DNA from 2 places in the Kitasatospora sp. NPDC002965 genome. Region 2 is predicted to be linked to the other one. Evidence: riboswitches for the same ligand, from Rfam matches in the RefSeq annotation. Region 2 holds a riboswitch; the other holds the start of a gene.

Region 1 (7,210 bases), on a different contig from region 2:
GGAATGATCGAGACGCTCGCGCCGTCCTTGATCTCCGTGGCCAGACCCTCGGCGAACCGCACGTCGTCGTCGTTCACGTAGACGTTCACGAAACGGCGCAGCTTGCCGGTGTCGTCGAGGATGCGCGCGGCGATCCCGGCGTGGTTCTTCTCCAGGTCGGCGATGACGTCACCCAGGGTGGCGCCCTCGGCGGACACCTCGCTGGCACCACCGGTGTAGGTGCGCAGGATGGTCGGGATGCGGACGTTGGCGCTCATGGGGGTCTTCTCCTCGTTGCGGGGCGGGGGTGTACCGGGGAAGGACGGCGAGGGCCGGTGCCGGACGGGTCCGGGCCGGTCAGGCGGACGCCAGGCCGGCGTCGCGGAACGACGCCAGCGTCGGCCGGATCACAGCGGTCATGCCGGCCTCCGAGACGGCGTCCAGCGTCTTGAGGCCGTCTCCGGTGTTGATCGCGACGGTCTCCTTCGACGGGTCCAGCTGTCCCGTCTCGACCAGCTTCTTCAGCACGCCGACGGTCACCCCGCCCGCGGTCTCGGCGAAGACGCCCTCGGTCCGGGCCAGCAGCCGGATCGCCGCCACGACCTCCTCGTCCGTCACGTCCTCCACCGCGCCACCGGTACGCCGGGCGATGTCGAGCACGTACGGGCCGTCGGCCGGGTTGCCGATCGCCAGCGACTTGGCGATGGTGTCCGGCTTGACCGGCCGGATCACGTCGTGGCCGGCCTTGAACGCCGCCGACACCGGCGAGCAGCCCGCCGCCTGGGCGCCGAAGACCCGGTACGGCCGGTCCTCGACCAGGCCGAGCCTGATCAGCTCCTGCAGCCCCTTGTCGATCTTGGTCAGCTGCGAACCCGAGGCGATCGGGATCACGATCTGCTCCGGCAGCCGCCAGCCCAGCTGCTCGCAGATCTCGTACGCCAGCGTCTTGGAGCCCTCGCCGTAGTACGGCCGCAGGTTGACGTTGACGAAGCCCCAGCCCTCGCCGGCCGGGTCACCGATCAGCTCCGAGCAGAAGCGGTTCACGTCGTCGTAGTTGCCCTCGATGCCGACCAGCTCGCCGCCGTACACCCCGGCCATCACGACCTTGCCCTGCTCCAGGTCGTGCGGGATGAACACGCAGGACTTGAAGCCGGCCCGGGCCGCGGCCGCGCCCACCGCACCGGCCAGGTTGCCGGTCGACGAGCAGGACAGCGTGGTGTAGCCGAAGGCCCGCGCGGCCTCGATGGCACAGGCCACCACGCGGTCCTTGAAGGAGTGGGTCGGGTTGCCCGAGTCGTCCTTGATGTGCAGCTGGGCGGTGAACCCGAGCTCGCGGCCCAGGTTGTCGGCCTTCACCAGCGGGGTCCACCCCGGGTTCAGGTTCGGCTTGGAGGCGACGTCGGCCGGCACCGGCAGCAGCGGCGCGTACCGCCAGATCGACGCCGGACCGGCCTCGATGCGCTTGCGCAGTTCCTCCGCGCCCTCGCTGCCGAACTCGTAGGCGATCTCCAGCGGGCCGAAACACTCCACGCAGGCGAAGCTGGGGCCGAGCGGGAACCGGGTGCCGCACTCGCGACAGGACAGCGCGGCGGCGGGGCCGAGGTCAACGGTGACGGGTGCGGCGGTGTCGATAGCCATGATGGCGGAGGCCTCTCTCCTCATCTTCCCCGTGACGCGGGCGCGCCACAGGCCGGAATTGGCACCTGTCCCGCCGGCGCTGTTGACAACAGCCGCGCGAGAAGGTTGCCGGGACGTCAACGGGCCGTTCCCTCAGTCCCTCTGGATGAGCTCTGTGAAGTTGTGGTCATGCTCAGCGGAGACCCCGGCGTGCGAAGGTGCGACCGCTGTACGAAGACTGTATCCGAAGGCGTCAACCCCGAACGGGATCGTCCGCCACGCGAGATGACCCGTCCCATCCCACCTCGCCGAGGAGAGAACAGTGCCCGCCGAACCGATCCCCGCGCTCCTCCCCGAGACGGCGTCCTGGCTGCGCCGACGCTCGTGGAGCGCGGCCGACCGCCCGGTGGACGTCCTGCTGGCGGCCAAGCGCGCACTGGGCCCGGCCGGCACGGTCAGCGTCGTCCTCCCCGCCCTGGACGAGGAGGCCACGGTCGGCGACATCGTCCGCACCATCCGCCGCGAGCTGGTGGAACGGCTGCCGCTGGTCGACGAACTGGTCGTGGTCGACTCCGGCTCGGCCGACGCCACCGCCGCGGTCGCCGCCGAGGCCGGTGCCACCGTCGTCCACCGCGACACGATCCTCCCGCGGCTGCCCGCCGCCCCCGGCAAGGGCGAGGTGCTCTGGCGATCGCTGCTGGTCACCCGCGGTGAGATCGTCTGCTTCGTCGACGCCGACCTGCGCGCGTTCGATCCCGCCCTGGTCTCCGGCATCGTCGGCCCGCTGCTCACCGACCCGGACATCCACCTGGTCAAGGCCATGTACGACCGCCCGCTGGAGACCGACGGGGCGGTCGTCCCGGCCGGCGGCGGCCGGGTCACCGAACTGGTCGCCCGCCCCCTGCTCAACCTGCACTGGCCGGAACTCGCCGGTTTCGTCCAGCCGCTCGGCGGCGAGTACGCGGCCCGCCGTTCCCTGCTCGAACGTCTGCCCTTCCCGACCGGCTACGGCGTCGAACTCGGCCTGCTCGTCGACGCCCTGGAGACGGCCGGGCTGGACGCGCTCGCCCAGGTGGACGTCGGCGTCCGCCACCACCGCCACCAGGACGGCCAGGCGCTCGGCCGGATGGCCGCCACCATCTACCGCACCGCCCTGGAGCGGCTCGACCGCACCCACCGGCTCAAGGCCGCCGCCGACCTGGTCCACCCGCTGCTCACCCAGTTCACCCGAGACCCGGAGACCCGCGCCTTCACGGCCCACACCCACCCGGTCACCGCCACCGAGCGCCCGCCGATGCACACCGTCCCCGAATACGCCACCCGGCACTGAGGGGTTTGCGACCCGGGACCCCCGGCAACCAACCAACCATGGGCGATCTCACGACCGAACGTTCGAATTCGACCGGCACTGCCCCCGTCCTGGTGGCGTCCAACCGGGGACCGGTGTCCTTCGGCACCGCGGACGACGGCACGCTGACCCTCCGCAGAGGCGGCGGCGGCCTGGTCTCAGGGCTCTCCGCCATCGACGACCCGGACGCCGTCTGGGTCTGCGCCGCCCTCTCCGACGCCGACCGCAGGGCCTCCCGGGAGGCCCCCGACGGACGCCTCGACCGGGCCGGCCACGACGTCGGCGGGCAGGCCGTCCGGATGCTGGACATAGACCCGGAGACCTTCGCCCGGGCCTACAACGGCGTCGCCAACTCGACGCTGTGGTTCATCCACCACCTGCTCTACGACACCCCGACCGCGCCCGCCTTCGACGCCGACTTCCGCACCGAGTGGCAGGCCTACACCGCGTACAACGCCGCCTTCGCCGGGGCCCTCGCCGCCGAGGCCGCACCCGGCGCCGCCGTCCTGGTCCAGGACTACCACCTCTCGCTGACCCCGGCGCTGCTCCGCGCCGCCCGCCCCGACCTGCGGATCGGCCACTTCTCGCACACCCCCTGGGCCCCGCCCGAGTACTTCCGGCTGCTGCCCGACGACATCGCCGAGACCGTCCTGACCGGCATCCTCGGCGCCGACCGGGCCGGGTTCCTCACCCGGCGCTGGGCGCTCGCGTTCGCCGACTGCTGCGAAGCCGTCCTCGGCGCCGCCGTCGACCGCGACGCCCTCACCGTCACCCACGAGGGCCGCACCACCCACCTCGGCGTGCACGGTCTCGGCGCCGACGCCGGCTTCCTGCGCGAGCGCGCCCACCGCCCGGACGTCGACGACCGCCTCGCCACCCTGCGCGCCGCCGTCGGCGACCGCCGGACCGTCGTCCGGGTCGACCGCACCGAGCTGAGCAAGAACATCGTCCGCGGCTTCCAGGCGTACCGGCACCTGCTGCGCACCCGCCCCGAGTGGCGCGACCGGGTGGTCCACATCGCCTTCGCCTACCCGTCCCGCACCGACCTCGCCGAGTACCGCGCCTACACGGCCCGGGTGCAGGCGCTGGCCGAGGAGATCAACGAGGAGTTCGCCACCCCCGGCTGGCAGCCGGTGATCCTGCACGTCGACGACGACTTCCCGCGCTCGCTGGCCGCGTACCGGATGGCCGACGTCGCCCTGGTCAACCCGATCCGGGACGGCATGAACCTGGTCGCCAAGGAGGTCCCGGTGGTCTCCGACGACGGCTGCGCCCTCGTCCTGTCCCGCGAGGCCGGTGCCCACGCCGAGCTCGGCGAGGACGCGCTCACCGTCAACCCGTACGACGTCGTCGCCACCGCCGAGGCCCTGCACGCCGGGCTCACCATGCCGGCCGGCGAGCGCGCCGACCGCACCAAGCGGCTCGTGGCCGCCGCGACCGCGCTCCCGCCCCAGCAGTGGTTCCTCGACCAGCTCAACGCGCTGCGCTGAGCTCCTCCCCCAGCGCCGCCAGCAGTTCCACCACGCCGGCCGGGCCCGGGACCACCAGGTCCGCCCGGTCGGCGAGTTCCCGCACCGGCGCGTCCCCCACCGCGCCGCTGCAGACCGTCACGCCGGCCAGGCCCTCCCCGCGCAGCTTCTCCACGGCCGCGAAGGCCGCGACGTCCCCCAGGTCGTCCCCCGCGTACAGCACGGACCGGGCGCCGCGCTCGCGCAGGAAGCCCTCCAGCGCCGCCCCCTTGTCCACCCCCGGCGGTCGCAGCTCAAGGACCAGCCGACCGGGCTCCACCACCAGGCCGTGCTCGGCCGCCAGTGCGCCGACCGGTTCCACCAGCCGCTCGAACGCGACGGCGGGCTCGGCCGTCCGCCGGGTGTGCACGGCCACCGACCGGCCCTTGTCCTCCACCCACGTCCCGTCCGGCGCCCCGGCCGCCGCCAGGACGTCCGGCAGCGCCGCCCGGACCGCGGCCACCCCGGGGTGCACCGGCGGCGCGGTCAGCTCACCGGCCTCCCAGCGCTCCGCGCCGTAGTGCCCGAGCACCACCACCCCGCCGACCTCGGCGAAGCCCCCGTACTCCACCGCCAGCCCGGCCGGGCGCCCGGTCACCACCACGACCGCCCCGACGTGCGGCACCAGGCCGCGCAGGGCGTCCGCCGCGCCCGGGTGCGCCCGGGCACGGCTCGGGTCGGACACGATCGGTGCCAGCGTGCCGTCGAAGTCCAGGGCGACCACCGCCGCCCGCGGCTCTTCGAGCAACGCCGCCAGGCCCGCCCGTCCGTCGTCCGTCAGCGGTCGCGCAATCTCAGCAAGGCCCATGACAGGGACCGTACCCGGGCCGGACGGGGGTCATCCGTCGACGCGGCGGTCGGGCTCCCGGGTCGGGCGCCGGGGCGGCGCCCGCCTACCGTGCCGCGCGCCGGGCGTCCCGGACCCGCCGGAGCCGGTTCACCAGCACCGGCGCGTGCGCCAGTGCCTCCGGTCGGTCGAGCAACGCGTTCAGCAGCTGGTAGTACCGGGTGCTGGAGAGTCCCAGCTCCTCCCGGACGGCCCGTTCCTTGGCGCCGGCCGTCCGCCACGACCGGCCCTCCAGCTCCAGCACCGCCCGGTCCCGCTCGTCCAGCTCACCCGCGCCCATGCCGGCCAGCCTACTTGCGGAGCCTCGCGGCCTCCTTGACGGCCGTCTGCTGGAGGTCCTCCAGGACCGGCTTGGGGTCGGCGGTCGCGGCCGCCCCGATCCCGGCCTTGATCCGGTTGGAGACCTCCACCCAGGCCGGGTCGCCGAACGGGTAGAAGCTCGCGTTGCCCAGCCCGGCCGCGAACTGCTTCAGGGCCTCGTGCTTGGGGTCCTTGCTGATCGCGTCGAAGGCGTCCTGGGTGACCGGCAGCAGGTTGTAGGTCTCGTCGAACTTGAGCTGGTTGTCCTTCGCGTAGACGAAGGAGAGGAACTTGCGGATCTCGTTGCGGTGCCCGTTGGCCTTGAAGGCCATCATCCAGTCGGCCACCCCGAGGCTGCCGGTCTTCGCCAGGCCGTCCTTCTTCGGGATCGCCGTCGTGCCGAAGTCGATCTTCCCCTTGGCGGCCATCCGCAGCAGGGTCGGGTGCCCGTTCAGCATCGCGACCTTCCCGGCGGCGAAGTCGCTGAACACGGGGGTGCGGTTCATCTTGCCGGGTTCGGGGTAGGTCAGCCCGGTGGCGACCAGGTTGGTCCTGAGCCAGTTGAAGGTCGCCTGGTTCTGGGTGCTGTCGATGGTGTAGTTGCCGACGTCGTCGGAGAGGCTGCCGCCGCCGCTCAACGTCCACAGCATCGACTCGGCCGGGGCTTCCTCCGGTCCGAGCGGGAGCCCGTACGGCGTCACGCCCGGCACCTTGGCCTTGATCTTCTCGGCGGCCTGCTTGAGCTCGTTCCAGGTGGTCGGCGGCTTGTCGACGCCGGCCTTCTGGAAGATCGCCTTGTTGTAGAAGAGCACCCGGGAGGAGGAGACGAACGGAATGCCGTACTGCGTGCCGAGCACCTGCCCGGCGTGCGAGAACGACTCCATGATGTTCGCCTGGGTCTCCAGCGAGAGCACGTCCGCGGCGGTGTAGAGCCGGTCGGCGCCGGCCTGGTCGGCGAAGCCGCCGGTCTGCAGCAGGTCGGGCGACTTCCCGCTCTTGACCAGGTCGTCGACCTTCTTGCCGATGTCGGTCCAGCTCTCCACCTGGACGTCCACCTTGATGCCCGGGTTGGCGGTCTCGAAGCGCCGGGCGAGGTCGTCCCAGTACAGCTTGGAACTGGTCTCCGCGCTCTCGCCGTAGTCGGCCGCGACCAGCCGGAGGGTGATCGGGCCGTCGTCCTTGCCGCCGCAGCCGGTGAGCACCAGTGCTCCGGCCAGTGCGATGCCGGACAACCGGGTGGGGACCTTGGCGCGCCTGTCCAACGCGGGTACCGCCTTCGAGGGGGAGTCTTGCGGGAGCGACGAACCGGATCGGGGGGATCCGGCCGGGGGGAGGCGGCAAGGGTGCCAAACAGGCCACTCAGTGGTCCACACCTGTGGCCGGTCCGCGCCGGGTAGTTATCGAAGTGCGGAGGTCGTTGCACGATGCGCAATGAAATTCGGCCGTCCGACCTGCCGGACCCGGCCTCAAGGGATCCGGTCCGGTTCGTGCAAAGCGCCGCACACCGCATACTTCTGCGACAAAGCTCACCCCGTTGGACCAGACCAATCCGACAACTGGACTAGACCTCTCCGACCCACCCAAGGGAAACTGTCCTCCGTGAAGCACGTC
Region 2 (7,210 bases):
CTGGCGCCGGCCGCGTAGCCGGAGGTCGGGATGCCCGCCGACTGGAACGAGGCGTCGTCCGACCGGCCCTGGCCCTCGACGTTCTCCTCCGGCTGGAGGTTCAGCGAGTCCCAGTACGCCTTCATCGGTGCCGAGGTGGCGGAGTTGACGTTGTTGATGAAGTAGCCGGCGTTGGGCGAGCCGACCATGTCGAAGTTGTAGTAGCCCTTGATCGCGCTGCGCTGGGTGGAGCTCAGCTGGTTGACGTAGTGCTTCGAGCCCTGGAGGCCCTGCTCCTCACCCGTCCACCAGGCGAACCGGACGTGCCGGTTCATGGTCGGGTTCTGCTGCGCCAGGACCAGCGCGGTCTCCAGCAGCACGGCGGAGCCGGAGCCGTTGTCGTTGATGCCCGGGCCGGCGGCGACGCCGTCCAGGTGCGCGCCGAACATGGTGACCTGGTCGGCCGGGCCGCCCGGCCAGTCGGCGATCAGGTTGTTGGCGGTGTAGGTGCAGGTGGAGCAGGTCTGCTCGCTGACGGTGTAGCCGGCCGCCTGGAGCTTGGCCTTCACGTAGGCCAGCGACTGGCTGTACCCGGCGGTGCCGGTGCGGCGGTTGCCGCCGTTCTGCGAGGCGATGGTGTTGAACTGGCTCAGGTGCGCCTGGACGTTGGCGACGCTGATGTCAGGCGCGTTGGGGTTGGGGTTGCCGTTCCCGACCGTCAGCGTGTACTGCGCGGTGTGGGTGGTCGCCGCGGTACCCGTGACCGTGATCACGTAGGTGCCGGGGACCGTGGTGTTGGAGGTCGTGATGTTCAGCGTGGCGGACGAGCCGCTCTGCACCGAGGACGGGCTGACCGTCGCGGTGGCGCCGCTCGGCGCGCCGGAGGCGGTCAGGGCGACGGTCTGGGCGCTGCCCGAGACCACCGCGGTGTTGACCGTCGCCGAGGTGGACGCGCCGGGCTGGACGGAGCCGGCGGTCGGGCTCACCGCGAGGGAGAACTCGGGGCCGGTCACGTTGCAGGTCGGGTCGGCGGGCTGCGCCGGGAGGCTGACCGCGTCCCAGGCCGCCTTGGTGCGGTTGAACAGGTTGCAGGTGGAGTCGAGGTTCTTGGCGGCGGTCAGGGTGGTGGTCCGGTACTTCTTGTAGGTCATGCCGCTGGTCTTGAGCAGCATGCCGCCGTAGAAGATCCGGCCCGCGTCCTTGATGCCGATGCCGGTGATCGTGGAGCTGTTGCAGGTCGGGCTGGTGGGCTTGCCGCCACCCGGGTTGGAGCCCTCGGCGAGCAGGTAGAACCAGTGGTTCAGCGGGCCGGCGGCCGCGTGGACCTCGGTGCTCGGGATCGAGGAGGAGTAGCAGTTCGGGTCGCCGTTGACCAGCGAGGGGTTGGCCATGTTGCGGATCGGACCGCGACCGACCAGGTTGATCATCTCGCCGACGGTGTAGTCCGGGTTGTCGTACGGGGCGGGCTGGTTGACGTACGCCTCGGTCAGCGCGCCGAAGATGTCGCCGGTGCCCTCGCCCAGGCCGTTCTCGTTGTTGGCGCCGCCCGGGGTGAACTGGTCGATGCCGTGGCCGAACTCGTGGCCGACGACGTCGATCGAGGAGATCCACTCGTTGGCGTTGTTGTGGCCGATCGAGACCGAGGAGCCGTCCCAGTAGGCGTTGACGTCGTTCAGGCCGACCTTGACCGGCCAGCTGCCGCCGTTCCCGTTGTGGCCGTTGCGCCCCAGCCAGTCCCGGAGCATGTCCCATTCCTTCTGCGCCGCGAACATCACGTCGCCGCAGCCGGTCTCCTTGCTGGTGGGGCTGCCGTTGCCCCAGGAGTCGGAGGACTTGGAGAACACCTGGCCGGTGGCGTTGTCGGCACAGCTCAGGCCCGGCCGGCTCGGGTCGCGCAGCGAGTACGAGCTGCCGGAGCCGGTGGTCGTGATGGTGACCGGCGGCGGGCCGTTCCACTTGCTGTTGATCGTGCCGGCCCGGACGTCGTCGTAGCTGTCGATGACCTCGCCGCTGCGGGCGTCGACGAAGACGTGCAGACGGCTCGGCGCCGACTCGGTGCGGCCGGTGAGCACGGTCTCCCAGGCGAGTCGCCCGGCGCCGTCCTGGACGCGGACCACCAGGCGGCGCGTCTCCACGCCGTTGACGGTGACCAGCTTGGTGCGGGAGGTCTTCTCCGCCTTGTCGGCGCTGATCAGGGGGGTGGTCGGCACGCCGATCGGGCCGGAGGAGGCGGACTGCGACCCGCGCACCTTGCCCTCGCCGTCGGCTATGACGACGGCGTCGCCGCCGACCACCGGCAGGCCCTTGTAGCTGCGCTCGTAGGCGACGGAGTAGAGGCCGGCGAGCCAGGGGGTGACGGACTGACGCTCGTACGTCTCGCCCGGGCCCTTGGCCAGGGCGTCCAGACCTGCCGCGGCCGCCTGGTCGGCGGCGTTCACGGCTGCGGTCAGCGCGCTCGGCGGCGCGATGGCCGACGGGCCCGGGTCGGCAGCGGCCTGCCCGACCGCGGTGGCGGTGAGCATGCCTGCCAGGACGGCCAGGGTGGTGCCCGCCGTCAGTAATCTGCGTTTCATTACGAGGCTCCTCGAACGTGGGGGTGCTCGACCGCGGACGGGTGTGCCGGAAAGGCACTCACCGCGGGCCGCATGGGGGACGGCCGTTGCGGGCGTCCGCGCTCGGGTGCCGGAACCCTCACACGCCGTCATGCCACGGTCAACGGGTTCGGCGAGCACTTCGAGCTGTTGGCAAGTTCTGTCAAGCCGCCCACCCGGTAACGGTGTTGGGGTCCGGAAGGGCAGCGTGGGAGGCCAGGGCACGTGCAGAGGTTGAGACCAGCTGGTGGAGAGGTTGAGACCAGAGGGGAAAAGTGGTTGAGACCACGTCATGTACGGAGGGGTCCTCCGTCCAGTACCGTCCTCCTGAGCGGACCTCCCCACCGGAAGGCCCGGGAGCGCACTCGGGAGGGCAGCCCCGTTGCACCGGAACCGCGGCGCGGCGACCCTCGCCGAGGACGAACTCTGGCGTGCCTTCGGCCTCCGCCTGCGGCAGTGGCGCCGCCGCGCGGGCCTCACCCAGGCCCAGCTGGGCGCCGAGATCGGCTACGACCACACCGCCGTCAGCAAGCTCGAACACGGCACCCGCCGCACCAGCCCGCGCCTCGCCGACCGCCTCGACGACCTCCTCGCCGCCGGCGGCGAACTGCGCACCGCCTGCCGACGGGCCGAGGACGGCGAACCGGAGGACGGCGGTGGGCTGCCGGCCGACTGGGCCCGCCCCCCGCTCCCCGGCCCGCCCGTCTCCCTCGTCGGCCCCGCCCTCCCGCCCTCGCTCACCGCCCGGCCGCCCGAGCGCCTCCCCGACTACGGACTGCTCTGTCCGCTGCACGACGCCGACGGCTGCGCCGTCCCCGAAGCCACCGACCTCGCCGCCCTGCACGCCGCCTTCCGCGCCGCCGACCCCGAGACCGCCCCGCCCCTCGACCCCGACACCGCCCACGCCCTCACCGGCCTGCTCGCCGCCCACCTCCGCGCCGGCGAGGCCCCCACCGGCCCCGGCACCGCCGCCGTCGAGGAGACCCTCCGGGTCATCCTCCGGCGCCTCGCCGCCCACCCGGCGGGCCTGACCCGGCGCCCGCTCGCCCGGCTCGCCGCCGAGTACGCCCACGCGGCCGGCGCCCTGCGCATGCAGGACGGCCGCAACGCCACCGCGATGGCCTGCTTCGACCGCGCCCTCAGCTGGTCCGAACTCGCGGGGGACCCCGCCACCCAGGTCGCCGCGCTCAGCGACATGAGTGCCCTCGCCCGCCTCGACGGCGACCCCGCCGCCGCGCTCGGGTACGCCCGCGAGATGGCCCGGGCGGCGCCGGGCCGGCACTGGGCGGGGGCGATGAGCCAGATCGGCCAGGCCCGCGCCTACGCGCTGGCGGGCGACGTCCGCGCCACCGTCCGGCACCTCGCCCGCGCGCGGCTCCACCTCGACCACATCGGGGCCCACGACGAGACCGACGCGGCCTGGCTCTCCATCGCCTCGATGCGGCTGCGGGTGGAGGCGGGCGCCGCCGCGGCGCTGCGCGACGCGGCCGCCGCCGCCGGGGACCTCCGGCTGGCGCGCCGGGCCGTGGACGCCGCCGAGACGGCGCTCGCCCTCCTCGCGCCCGACCAACTGCCCTCCGCCCGGTTGCTGTTCACCGTCCGGGTCGCGGACTGCCTGCTGGTGGCGCGCGACCCCCGGGCGGCGGCGGAGCTGCTGGGCCCGGTGTTCGCGGCGGACGCCGGCGGGGCGGGGCTGCCGGCGCTGGTGCGGCACGAACTGGCCGGGCTGCGCGAGCGGCTGACGGCGCACGGGCTGGCGGGGTAGGGGTCGAGGGCGCCCGACGGCACGGGACGGTGCGGGCGGGACGGCGGGTGGGACGGCGGGCGAGGGCGCGCGCCGGAGCGGGACCGGCGGGGCCGTGGCGGGATCCTTGCGGGGCCGGGTGATCGCGCCGATCGTGTGTCCGGTCGTACCCGAGCGGGGACCGGGCCGCCTCGCCGGCCGTCGAGAGGGGCCTCACCCGGGCCCCCGGGCCCGCCGGGTGAGGCCGCCGGTGCCCTTCGCGCACGGTCGGCCGGGCCCCGGACCGGCCCCCGGGCAACCGACGGCGCGTCAGAGCGGAACTCGCCGGTCCGGACCTCGCCGTCCGCCCACCGACCCACTGTGGCAGCGGTGTTGCGGCCGGATTGCGCCCCGTTTCGCGGCGGTGCGGCCGACGTCCGGACCGGCGGATTCGTGGACGCCGAGGGCGGTTCCCGCAATTGACGGGATCGGCGGCGCCTTCCTAGACTCGGACCGGCGAAGAATGTCAGCCACGGGCCCCGGCCGGCTGACTGGCAACCCCCACACTGCGGTGGGGTGCCCCGGGGATAAGCCGGGTGACGTGGCGTTCCGATGACGCGTCGTCACAAGCGCAGTCATGGCCCGGTTGGGCTCGGGGGACGGAGAAGGTCGTGGAACAGCGGGCGGGCGGACGCAACGCCGCGGGCCTCAGGCTGGTGGCCAGGCTCGACGTCGACCTGCTCCGGCGCGCCAGCTCCCTCTGTCGCTGACGCCGGTCGGCCGGCCGGGCAGTGCTGCCCGCCTCGGTCGGTCCGTCCGATTCCCTCGCCCACGACCCCGTGCGAGGAGGAGCGCCCAGCGGCCCGACCTCCCGTGCGCATTGCTCCAGGAGAACGGATGCCCACCTTCCCCGCGCCCCGAGACCCGTCGAGATCCCTCCCGGTCGGCCGGGAGCCCGAGTACCGGAGACTGCGCGACGCGTTCGACCGCTGCGCGGCCGGCGCCGGAAGCGTGATCGTCCTGCACGGGTCGGTCGGCAGCGGCCGCAGCGACCTGCTCTACGCCTTCACCGACACCGCGGCCGAGCGCGGCGCGCACGTCCTCGTCGGCACCGGCTCGCCGCTGGAGCGGGAGTTCCCGCTGGGGCTGGCCCGGCAACTGCTCCAGGGCGCCGACCTCGAACCGGAGGAGGCCGCCGCGGCGGAGTCGCTGCTCGCCCAGGGCGCCGCCGAGGGGGCCCGCCCGGTCCTGCCGGACGGCCCGCAGGGGCAGCTCACCCAGCGCACCCTGGAGGGCCTGTTCCGGTTGGTCCGCCGGCTGGCCGAGCGCGCCCCCGTCCTGATCGCCGTCGACGACCGGCAGGACGCCGACCCGCAGTCGCTGGAGTTCCTGCTCTACCTGGTCCGCCGTACCCGCAGCGCGGGTGTGCTCACGGTGCTCAGCTCGCGCGAGACCATGACCCCGTCCAACCCCTTCTTCGAGGTCGAACTCGCCCGCCAGCCGCACCACCAGCACATCCGCCTCGACCTGCTCTCCGCCGACCTGGTCGCCGAACTCCTCCGGGCCCGGCTCGGCGCGGCGTCCGCCCGAATGGCCGTCGAGGCACACGCCCTGACGGGCGGCAACCCGCTGCTCGTCCACAGCCTGATCGGCGACCAGGAGGCCGCCGGCGTCCCGGACGAGCTGGTCGTCGGCGAGGGCTACCGGCGCGGGCTGATGCACTGCCTGCACCGGATCGACCCGCTGGCGCTGCACTACGCTCGGGGCGTCGCCGTGCTCGGCGCGTCCGCGACCCCGGACCTGCTCGCCGAACTCCTCCTGCTGGCCCCGGACTCGCTGCCCAGGGCGCTCTACCTGCTGCACGCGGCCGGTCTCTTCCGGGACGGCGGGTTCCGCCATCCGACCGCCGCCGGGGACCTGCTGGCCGCGATGCGGCCGGTCGAGCTGGCGGCCCTGCACCAGCGGGCCGGCCGGCTGCTGCGCGCGGCCGGAGCGGCCGACGCGACCGTGCACGGGCACGCACGGGTGGCGGAGGGGCACCTGCGCAGTTCGCTGTCGGCTGCCGGCGGTGCCTCCGGCGAGGTGCCCGGACCGGGTGCGGGCACGGGGGGCGGCGCGGGCACCGGCGCGGGCACCTACGGCTGGCCGCCGGGCCTGGCCGGGACCGGCGGTGCCGGCCCGGTCGGTGGAGTCGGTGGTGCCGGGAGCACCGGGAGCACCGGGGGCTTCGGTGCGACGCTGAGCGCCGTCGGAAGCGTGCCCGCGAGCACCCTCGGGAGCGCCGCCGGCTTCGGCGGGGCGTGGACCGCGGACGACGCCGGCCCCGTCGGGGGGACGGAGGGCGGCCTGTCCGGCTGGCTCTCCGGCGACCTGTCCGGCAGCCTCTCCGGTCACCTGCGCGGTGACCTGCGTGCTGACCCGCACGGCCACCCGTCCGGTGGGCCGACGGGCGGGCCGATCCGTGGGGTGGCGGGCCGGGCCGACGGGCTCCACAGCACCGGAGGGTTCGGGCCCGAGGCGGGCCACGGCCCCGTCGTCGGCGTGCTCGGTTCCTTCGGGACGGCGGCCGTCGAGTGCGTGCCCACCCTGCCCGGCACGGTGACCGACGCGGCCGCCGCGCGGCGGCACGAGCTGAAGGTCGTCCGCCACCACTTCTGGCACGGGCGCACCGAGCAGGGGGTCGCCGCCCTCGCCCGGTTCGAGGCCGAGCCCGGCAACGCCGCCCCCGCCGAGGCCCTGCGCCACTGGCTCGCGTACTGGTACCCGGGTCTGCTGCCCAACCCGGCCCGCCCGCAGCCGGGCCGGCCGACGACGGCCGACCACCGGGGCGACGGCATGCGCCTGCTCGCCGCCCTGCTGGCCGGCACGGTCGCACCGGAGACGGCGGTCGTCCAGGCCGAACTGATCCTGCGCGCCG

Evidence for each region. Region 2 has a riboswitch for S-adenosylmethionine ahead of ABZY91_RS20115 (AAA family ATPase). Riboswitches for the same ligand answer to the same signal wherever they lie in the genome.
Region 1: it holds a riboswitch for S-adenosylmethionine, as region 2 does, so the genes downstream of both, thrC (threonine synthase) here and ABZY91_RS20115 (AAA family ATPase) in region 2, are expected to answer to the same signal.

The regions. Positions count from the first base shown of each region.
Region 1 covers NZ_JBEXNT010000226.1:154-7,363, forward strand. The annotation lists gene ABZY91_RS40565 (ubiquitin-like small modifier protein 1) at 1-257, opposite strand, end outside; gene thrC (threonine synthase) at 337-1,617, opposite strand; SAM riboswitch class I at 1,635-1,769, opposite strand; gene ABZY91_RS40575 (glucosyl-3-phosphoglycerate synthase) at 1,919-2,926, shown strand; gene ABZY91_RS40580 (trehalose-6-phosphate synthase) at 2,965-4,434, shown strand; gene otsB (trehalose-phosphatase) at 4,418-5,260, opposite strand; gene ABZY91_RS40590 (DUF3263 domain-containing protein) at 5,346-5,579, opposite strand; gene ABZY91_RS40595 (extracellular solute-binding protein) at 5,590-6,831, opposite strand; gene ABZY91_RS40600 (ROK family protein) at 7,199-7,210, shown strand, end outside.
Region 2 covers NZ_JBEXNT010000049.1:1,212-8,421, reverse strand. The annotation lists gene ABZY91_RS20125 (M28 family peptidase) at 1-2,552, opposite strand, end outside; gene ABZY91_RS20120 (helix-turn-helix transcriptional regulator) at 2,953-4,335, shown strand; SAM riboswitch class IV at 4,809-4,931, shown strand; gene ABZY91_RS20115 (AAA family ATPase) at 5,191-7,210, shown strand, end outside.